Regions from separate parts of the Hwanghaeella sp. 1Z406 genome, predicted to be linked through region 2. Evidence: riboswitches for the same ligand, from Rfam matches in the RefSeq annotation. Region 2 holds a riboswitch; the other holds the start of a gene.

Region 1 (4,419 bases), on a different contig from region 2:
TATCTGCGGCTTTGGGGCGGCGTAATATTGATGCGGCAGTCCCTTTATTCAGACTGGCTGAAGAAGAGATTGACCGCATTGAAGATCAATCCGCCCGGTTCCGCGCGATCACATATCTGGTGGCGCGGGAAACAGAGATTGGACGCCTGAAAGATGCCTTCGAAACCGCATTCAAGATCACCGAGGATGTGCCCCGCGCTGAGGCCCTTCTGGGAATGGGGCGCGTTTTGATCGATCAGGGTAAATTGCCCGAAGCTTTGGTGCTGAAAGATTATATTCCCTATATCGGGATGCGGGCCCAGATCATGGCCGCAGTGGCATTGGGGCGGGGGCTGGAGAATGACCCGGAAGGGGCCAGCGCATTATTGGCTGAATCGCTTGATCCGACTGGTTTCCCGACCTTACCTGAATATGTCCCGGATGCCCTGGATGCCGTTCTCAGTGCCCAGATCAAGGTTGGGCTGGAAAGCGCGGATCAGGCGATTTTCAGCCGTGCCCGGGATTTATCAGAGGTCTTGGAGACGGATCTGGCAAAGGTGCGTGCCCTGGTCCAGGTCGCAATCGCAGAAGCAAGACGCGGCCGTATTGAAGACGCCCAGAAAACCATCAGTGCAGCCTATCGCATTGCCTTTGAGAATAAGGGCGATCAGGGGTTCAATTCTGCCCTGCTGGCAATTTCTCTGGCACAATTGGCGGCGGGGGATCTCTTGGGGGCCTATGACACGGCGGCGCGCATCCCGGAACCGCAATCGGGTGTGGTTCTGCCGCGTACACCAGATGGCGGGTTTGACGTCCCTAGGTATCAGGCCTTGATCCGTGTGGCGGCGGCGGCTGGTCGATTGGGTGATCCAAATTTTGGCCAGGAAGTCACGGATAAGATTGGGGTTGATCCAGCCAAAGCGGTGGGCCTTGCCGCTGTTGCGATCGCGATGTCGAATCAATCGGCAGATCTGATTGATGTCATCAATGACATTCGGGATGGGGCGCTGTTATCCCCAAATTACGAGTCTCTGGCGCAGGAACAGCCTGCTGCAGCGGCGCCAACCGGCGCACAGATACCCGAGAGTGCGCCTGCTGTGTCACAGGAGCAACCCATGGAACAGGCGCCGACTTTGGCGCCCCTGCCTGAAGCCGGTAACTAGCCGCTTATTCGAAGTCGCTGAGAGTGAGGCCCAATGCCTCGCAGATAATTTCGCACTGGGCGCGTTCGCTGGGCAGCAGCACGCCGTCGACCTGACCGACCGCCAGCGCCACCTTAACCAATAGTACGGCATCGCCCGCATCGCTGCGGCAGTCGGCGATTGGTTTTAGGGCATCTTCGCGCCCCTGAGCGGGATCAGCCTTGATTGCTTCTATCGTTTCATTGAACAGATCAATCGCTTCGTGCACATCAAAAATGCTCAGTCGGTCAATCGCATCGATAATTTGATCCAGTCGACCCCGTTCAGAAAGGGAGACCTCTCCGTCCGCAATCGCCACCAAGGCACAGGTTGCCATGCACGCTTCCAGGAATGGGCGATGCTTATGGCGTTCATATCGCTCTGCCAATGATTGGCGTAATCCGTCCAGCATTCTACCCCCCTATAATAGGTCCCGATCGCAACGCTAGTTTGACCGCGCTTATACCCCTTGGTCAAGTGACGGTAGCAGGGTGAAGCCTGTCGCTTTTTCTCTAGTCGTTGTTTAAATTTCAGGTAATCTGTTTGAATATTGAGCGGTTCCCATTAGGGGATCAAAAGGGAATTCGGTGCGGTGGATGTCTGGATCATGATTGATCTTGATGCTGCCAAAGCCGAAGCTGCCCCCGCAACTGTAAGCGGCGAGCCGATCGCCCATTCATGCCACTGACAATTTTTTGTCGGGAAGGCAGGGTGGTTCGGCATTGACCCGCAAGCCAGGAGACCTGCCGCTCTTCACATTAAACCCAAACGACCGGGCGGGGTGCCCCGGAGGAGGTTACGATGAGTGGACTGGCATATCCTGATTATGCGGCGTTAGAACATTTCACCTCGACGGGTCAGTCGACAGACTTTCAAAAAATAACAAAGTTAGACCCTCAAAATTGTCTGTCCGGATTGTTTCAATGTGGCACACCCCTTCCGGTTGGGGCTGCAGAAGATGCGGTGCTATCCTGGTTGATTACGCTGCCTGATGCCATGGATCCAGCACGGGCGGCGGCGATTCTTGGACGAATGCCGCTCTTTGCGCAGGCGGATCAGGGGGAAACCGGCCGACTTGCCACGCTATTGCGGGAAATTGCCCAATATCCTGCGGAAAGACTGGCATCCGGTCGACGACGCCGCCCCCGTAACTAAAGGCTATTGACGATCCGGTTCCGGCTGGGTATCCTCTACGCACTCCGTAGGGGAGTAGCCGCCCTTCTTATAGGGGCCTGTGTCAACATACTTGGCAACTGCCATGGCACAGGCGGCCAGTCACGGTTTGGCAAGACCTATGGCGATTCTGATCGGGTTCGGAGGGACCGGCCGTTCGGAGTCGTCATCTTGTCGCCGGTCCCCTTTTGGAGTGTTTCATGCAGCCTTTTATTGCCATTTTTATCACTGTTTTCCTTGCGGAACTGGGAGATAAGACCCAGTTGGCGACGGTTCTGTTCGCCACGGATAAGGCGATGACACCTTTTGGTGTTTTCTGTGCCGCCGCCGCTGCGTTGGTCTTATCAACCGCTCTGGCGGTGTTTCTGGGCACCGTTGCAGAACGCACATTGACCATGATCCCCTTGAAACTGATCGCGGGCTGCGGATTCGTAATCATGGGGCTGTGGAGTATCTATGATCACTTTCAGGGATCCTGGTGATTCCAGATATGCGCGCACCACACTAGGCTGGTTTCCAGGTCAGGCAGGTTTCCAACATGCGTTGCAAATGGGCGCGCACCTTGTTGGCCCTATCGTCCAGGTAGGGCCAGGGCGCGCTTTCCTGCATATAGGTGATCTGGCTCAATTCCAACTGGATTGCATGAACATGATCCCGGGGAATGCCATAATTGCGCGTAATGTATCCGCCCTTGAACCGGCCATTCAGCACGGCAGTGAAACCTGTGGCGGCTTGTGCCTGTGCCAGCACGGCCTGGGCCAGATCTGGCGCGCAACTTTTGTCCATATTGGTGCCCAGATTAAAATCGGGCAGCTGTCCCTCAAAGAATCGAGGGACGCGCGACGCAATAGAATGCGCGTCCCACAAGACGGCGTGACCATGCTCCTGCTTGATGCGGTCCAGTTCTTTCGCAAGGGCCGTGTGATAGGGCATCCAATACCCATCGATCCGCCCCATGACTTCGGCCATATCAGGATCAATATCATCCTGATAAATCGCATCGCCTGAGAAAGTATCAACCGGAACCAACCCTGTTGTCGCCTTTCCCGGATACAGATTTTCATCATCGGGGGGTCGATTAAGATCAATGACGTACCGCGAATATTCCGCGACAAGCACAGAGGCCCCCATGTCGGCGGCAAAATCATACAGCCGATCCACATGCCAGTCGGTATCTGGCAGCGGCTTGGCCGCATCCGTCAGTCGATTCGAGATATCTTTGGGTACAGCTGTTCCTGAGTGGGGAACACTGACGAGAAGCGGCGCTGTGCCACTGTGAAGGCGATAGCTTGATGACATTTCGGGAGATTACTTGAATTATTCGTTAAATCAATGTCCTAACGTCGTGTTTTTTCGACTCTCAGTAGTATTGTGTTTCGCTGATATCGCACGCGACCCCCAACACCCATGACTGCCGCCCTGGACCCCGGATCGGTGTCCGGGATGACGATGTTGACGCCAAAGACACCCTCACCCTGAGGAGCGTAGCGTCTCGAAGGGGGAGCCCTCTGTAAGCACCGAACTTACAGCCCCTCCTTCGAGACGGCGCTGCCGCGCCTCCTCAGGATGAGAATGAGACGATTGGTGGGATTGTCAGTTCCCTGCTGATATCCAGAGCCACAGGCACCAATCGCGCCAGCCGCCCTGGACCCCGGATCGGTGTCCGGGGTGACGATGTTGACGCCAAAGGCACCCTCACCCTGAGGAGCGTAGCGTCTCGAAGGGGGAGCCCTCTGTAAGCACCGAACTTACAGCCCCTCCTTCGAGACGGCGCTGCCGCGCCTCCTCAGGATGAGAATGAGACGATTGGTGGGATTGTCAGTTCCCTGCTGATATCCAGAGCCACAGGCACCAATCGCGCCAGCCGCCCTGGACCCCGGATCGTTGTCCGGGGTGACGATGTTGACGCCAAAGGCACCCTCACCCAGAGGAGCGTAGCGTCTCGAAGGGGGAGGGTGGTGTTGAAGGTCAGACGTGGAAAGTTATAGGGCACCAGTTCCTCTACGCCCTCTGCGGTTAACCTTTGCCCACTCCTCATACCCGCGGAGGCGGGTGGGGTGCTGTCACCTGATACCGTTTGTGGTGC
Region 2 (4,419 bases):
TCCGGCGTGGTGGTTGGCTTTCTGGGCATGCTGCTGATCGTGCGGCCCGGCGCGGACTCATTTCAAACCGGATCCCTGTATGCGCTGGCGACGGCTGCCTGCTTTGCCGGTTATCTGCTGGTGACGCGCAAAATCGCTGGGCAGAATCCCCCGATGGTCACAATGATGTGGATGGGGTTCATCGGCGTTCTGGTGATGTCTGTGGTGGTGATCCCCGTCTATCAGCCCTTCACACCCCGCCAATGGGGCATGATCGGCATTATGGGGGCGATCCTGACGCTGGGCCATGGGCTGATCGTCTGGGCGGCAGATCGGCTGGAAGCATCTGCCATGGCCCCAATGCCCTATCTGGAAATGGTGACATCAACCATTGTGGGCTATTACGTTTTTCAGGATTTCCCGACCCTGACCACCTGGATCGGCTGTGGCATGGTCACTGCCAGCGGGATCTTCATTGCCTGGCGCGAAAACCGCCTGAACAAACAGATAGACCCCGCTGAACAGAACCTGCTTTAGACATCATTTTACGCAAACGCGTCGTCGCAGACTTTCGTCTGCTCGGGGTTTGCGCCAGCGCATCATGCGTCCGCATGAGCGCACACAAAATGCACTGGCTTCTTATTTTTATAGCAAACGCGTCGTCGCAGACTTTCGTCTGCTCGGGGTTTGCGACAGCGCATCATGCGTTCGCATGAGCGCACACAAAATGCGCCGGCTTCTTGCTTTTATAGCAAACGCGTCGTCGCAGACTTTCGTCTGCTCGGGGTTTGCGCCAGCGCATCATGCGTCCGCATGAGCGCACACAAAATGCGCTGGCTTCTTGTTTTTATAGCAAACGCGTCGTCGCAGACTTTCGTCTGCTCGGGGTTTGCGCCAGCGCATCATGCGTCCGCATGAGCGCACACAAAATGCGCTGGCTTCTTGTTTTTATAGCAAACGCGTCGTCGCAGACTTTCGTCTGCTCGGGGTTTGCTTTAAGCCTCAAACCGCTTGTAGAACGTGCCGCTGAGCCAGCCCAGCATGGCCCAGAAAACGGCCGCAACCACGATGGAAGCGGCGGCAAAATGACCTGCCAGTTCCGGCGGCACCCCACCCCCGATTTCCTCTGGATGCGGCGCGCCAATGACATGCGGTGCAATCAGGATCAATATGCCCAGCACAACAAAACCAATCTTGCGCCCGAATACCATCAGGCACAGGCCAATCCCGGTCGCCGCAGCACAGCCCAGCCACCACATCTGGCGGGCCCCCAGTTCAGCGGCCATGCTGCCCGGGACCTCTGGCGGCAATCCCAAATTCGGGCCCAATGTGAACATGGCAAAACCGCCCATCGCCCACAGGACGCCGCGACGGCCCGACATTTCCCCGCCATGCACAGCAAAGGCGGCCGTCAGCATCAGGGCAAAGGCGATTCCCATCGTAATATTTGCACCCAATGTAAAGACGGTCCGTTCCAGGCCATCCTCTGGTGCCCATGCCTCGTCGTCATGATCATGACCTTCTGTCCCACTGTTGCTGTGGGCCAGGAACAGCGTCTCTGACCCGGCAGACGGGCGGGTTGAAAACAGTTTGGTCTGAATAATCACATAATCCGACTGAACGGCGGCGGCATGATCATGCCCGCCATTTTCATATTCTTCCGCATGCAGGATCAGCGGTGTGGTGGTGACTTGTTGAATGCCGGTGATCAACAGACCCGCGATAATACCGGCGGCAAAGGCCGCCCCGAAGAGTTTTCTAAACATGGACAATATCCCATTCTTGCGCGGCACGGTATCGTGCCACGGTCAGGTCAATAAGACTGGATTGAACAGAGACGGGTCACCGCGTCAGACAAACGCCCGACCCGGACCCCAATCATTCCATAGCGATTAGTGGCAGGGCAGCGCGAATGCGTGCCGGGCATCATGGGTCGCATTATGGACCGTTGCGGAATGGGCAAAACCAATCGCCAGGAACAGAAATGACCCGAATACAGCAGCGGCAAGCGCAGCAGCCAGAGTCTGTGTCCGATTTGCGAGATAGGCCTGATCGGCAGTGGTGGTCGTGTTACGCGTCTTCATCACTTTTCTCCCCCCGTCACACCCGACGGTTTCTTGAGATCGTGTGGTCGCTCGGCAGGTCTCCCGGCTCACGGATCCTCGTATCTTTCCGCCTTCCCAAGGCATCGAACCTCAGTGGCAAAATCGAAAAATACTCACCGCTCACGGTCGCGGGGGCGGCCCAGGCGCAGGTCCCCTGATGGGTAGACCCTTCCTGTGTTCCCTCTTCGCTCCAAGACCTTAAGGCCCTTAAAGGAGCACCGATCCACATTCCATTAAGCTGTATCGCGGACACGACAGCATCGTCAAGCGTGAACGCGACACCCAGTATCCTTTTTGGCGCTGTGGATATTCTAAAATGTGTTCTAACCGTCCTTGCCTGAAACATAGCGGGTGATCGCCTCCGCCATTGTTTCAGGGGCCGTTCCGCCATGGAACATGGTGACGAAGGATCCGTCCGGCGCCATGAAATAGACATATCCGGAATGGTTCATCAGGTAAAATCCACCCTCAATCTGGGTGCCCTTAGAATAGAAAACGCGAAATTTTCGGGCAATATCGGCAATTGCCGCATCAGATCCGGTCAGGCCCACCATACGGGGGTGAAACGCGGTGACGTAGTCTTTCATCATTTCAGGCGTATCACGCGCCGGATCGATGGTAATAAAAACCGGCGTTACTTGTTTGGCCAGATCGGGCTTATTTTCCGCAACGATATCAAGGGCTGCTGCCATGCTGGACAATTCCGTCGGGCACACATCCGGGCAACTGCTATAGCCGAAATAAATCAACTGATACTGTCCCGGAAAACTGTCTTGCGTGACCGTCTGACCATCCTGATTGATCAGTTCAAAGCTGCCGCCAACAGTGATGCCAGGCGCAACCAGTGCTTCACCGGAACGACTGACGCCTTGTTCATGACCGGTTCCAGCCAATTGATTCCAGGCGACCAGAGCCGCCAGGCCGATCGCGGCCATGGCTGCCAACATTACACCAATTATGGGGAGAGCTTTGCGATTCATGTACCCATCGCTTTTGTTACATCTTTCAATTTAAGGTCCAGACATTAAGGGATCGGCCCGCCGCGCCTCAAGACGCCAAATCGTCGCGCATCCTAAAGGAAGGGATGTTACGATGCGGCTGGCAAGCGAACGACAAAGCGCGCACCCGATGGTGTCCCCTTAGAACCCGTGCGATTTTCTGCGTGAATTGCACCGCCATGGGCCTCTACAATCTGCTTACAGATCGACAGACCCAAACCGGAATGCCCGCCAAACTTCTCATGCTCCGGGCGCTCTGTATAAAATCGGTTGAATATCGCATCCAGTTTGCCTGCGGGCAGGCCCGGCCCCTCATCCTCGCACATGGCGACAATCCAGTTATCGTCACGCATCACAGATAACTCAATCTTACCACCATCCGGGCTGAAGCTCTCCGCATTGGAAATGATGTTCTGGAAGACCTGAACCAATCGGCTTTCCATACCTGCGACACTGAACGGGCCATTATTCCGGCGAATGAATGACAGCACCGGCCCGGTTTCGGCTTTCGGCTCGGATTCGCGCTCTGTCTCGTCGCGGCGATGTGACTCGCCCCGCGCTGTGCGATGAACGCTGACAAGCATGTCCAGCATTTCTGCAATATCAACCTCTTCCGTCTGAATACGGCCCAGTTCCGCATCCAGGCGTGAGGAATCTGAGATATCCGTGATCAAACGGTCCAGCCGCTCAACATCCTCTTTCACAATACGCAGCAATTCGCGCTGATGGTCTGGATTCTTTACCCGTTGAACGGTTTCAATCGCGCTTTTCAAGGAGGTCAGGGGATTCTTGATCTCGTGACTGACATCTGCGGCAAACCGTTCGATGGCGGTGATACGGCTGGTCAAAGCATCTGTCATTTCCCGCAAGACGCCCGACAGATCACCAATTTCATCATGACGCCCCGTCAGATCCGGAATTGCCATGGCATCCCGGCCAACCGAATGGCGGACCTTTTCTGCCGCCTCTGCCAGTCGATGCAGGGGACGGGCAATGGTTCCGGCAAAATACAGGGACAGCAATGTCGTTATGACAAGCGCCCCGGCAAAAACCGCCAGCACGGTCAATCGCACATCGCGCATGGCGGAATCGATTCGCGCGCCATCCCGCGACAGCATCAAACTGCCAAACACATGAACATAGCGCGCTACCGGCAAGGCGACCGACAGCACCAATTCGCGATTTGCATCCTGCCGGACATAGCCCACAGTCTCACCAGACAAGGCCCGGATCGCTTCGGGATAATCGCCCACTGTCGAGTCGCGCCGATCCCGATAGGTATCATAATCCCGGTTATCGACCCAATGGGCCAATTCATCCAACCACCGGACAATCGG

The links. Region 2 has a riboswitch for cobalamin ahead of ACOSDR_RS05665 (CbtB domain-containing protein). Riboswitches for the same ligand answer to the same signal wherever they lie in the genome.
Region 1: it holds a riboswitch for cobalamin, as region 2 does, so the genes downstream of both, ACOSDR_RS02310 (hypothetical protein) here and ACOSDR_RS05665 (CbtB domain-containing protein) in region 2, are expected to answer to the same signal.

The regions. Positions count from the first base shown of each region.
Region 1 covers NZ_JBLZHU010000001.1:514,212-518,630, forward strand. Annotated here, with positions in the region: gene ACOSDR_RS02300 (hypothetical protein) at 1-1,142, shown strand, start outside; gene ACOSDR_RS02305 (tellurite resistance TerB family protein) at 1,147-1,572, opposite strand; cobalamin riboswitch at 1,699-1,926, shown strand; gene ACOSDR_RS02310 (hypothetical protein) at 1,962-2,315, shown strand; yybP-ykoY riboswitch at 2,353-2,516, shown strand; gene ACOSDR_RS02315 (TMEM165/GDT1 family protein) at 2,534-2,815, shown strand; gene hutG (N-formylglutamate deformylase) at 2,838-3,632, opposite strand.
Region 2 covers NZ_JBLZHU010000002.1:265,841-270,259, reverse strand. Annotated here, with positions in the region: gene ACOSDR_RS05675 (DMT family transporter) at 1-516, shown strand, start outside; gene ACOSDR_RS05670 (CbtA family protein) at 975-1,745, opposite strand; gene ACOSDR_RS05665 (CbtB domain-containing protein) at 1,872-2,063, opposite strand; cobalamin riboswitch at 2,099-2,322, opposite strand; gene ACOSDR_RS05660 (SCO family protein) at 2,408-3,064, opposite strand; gene ACOSDR_RS05655 (stimulus-sensing domain-containing protein) at 3,172-4,419, opposite strand, start outside.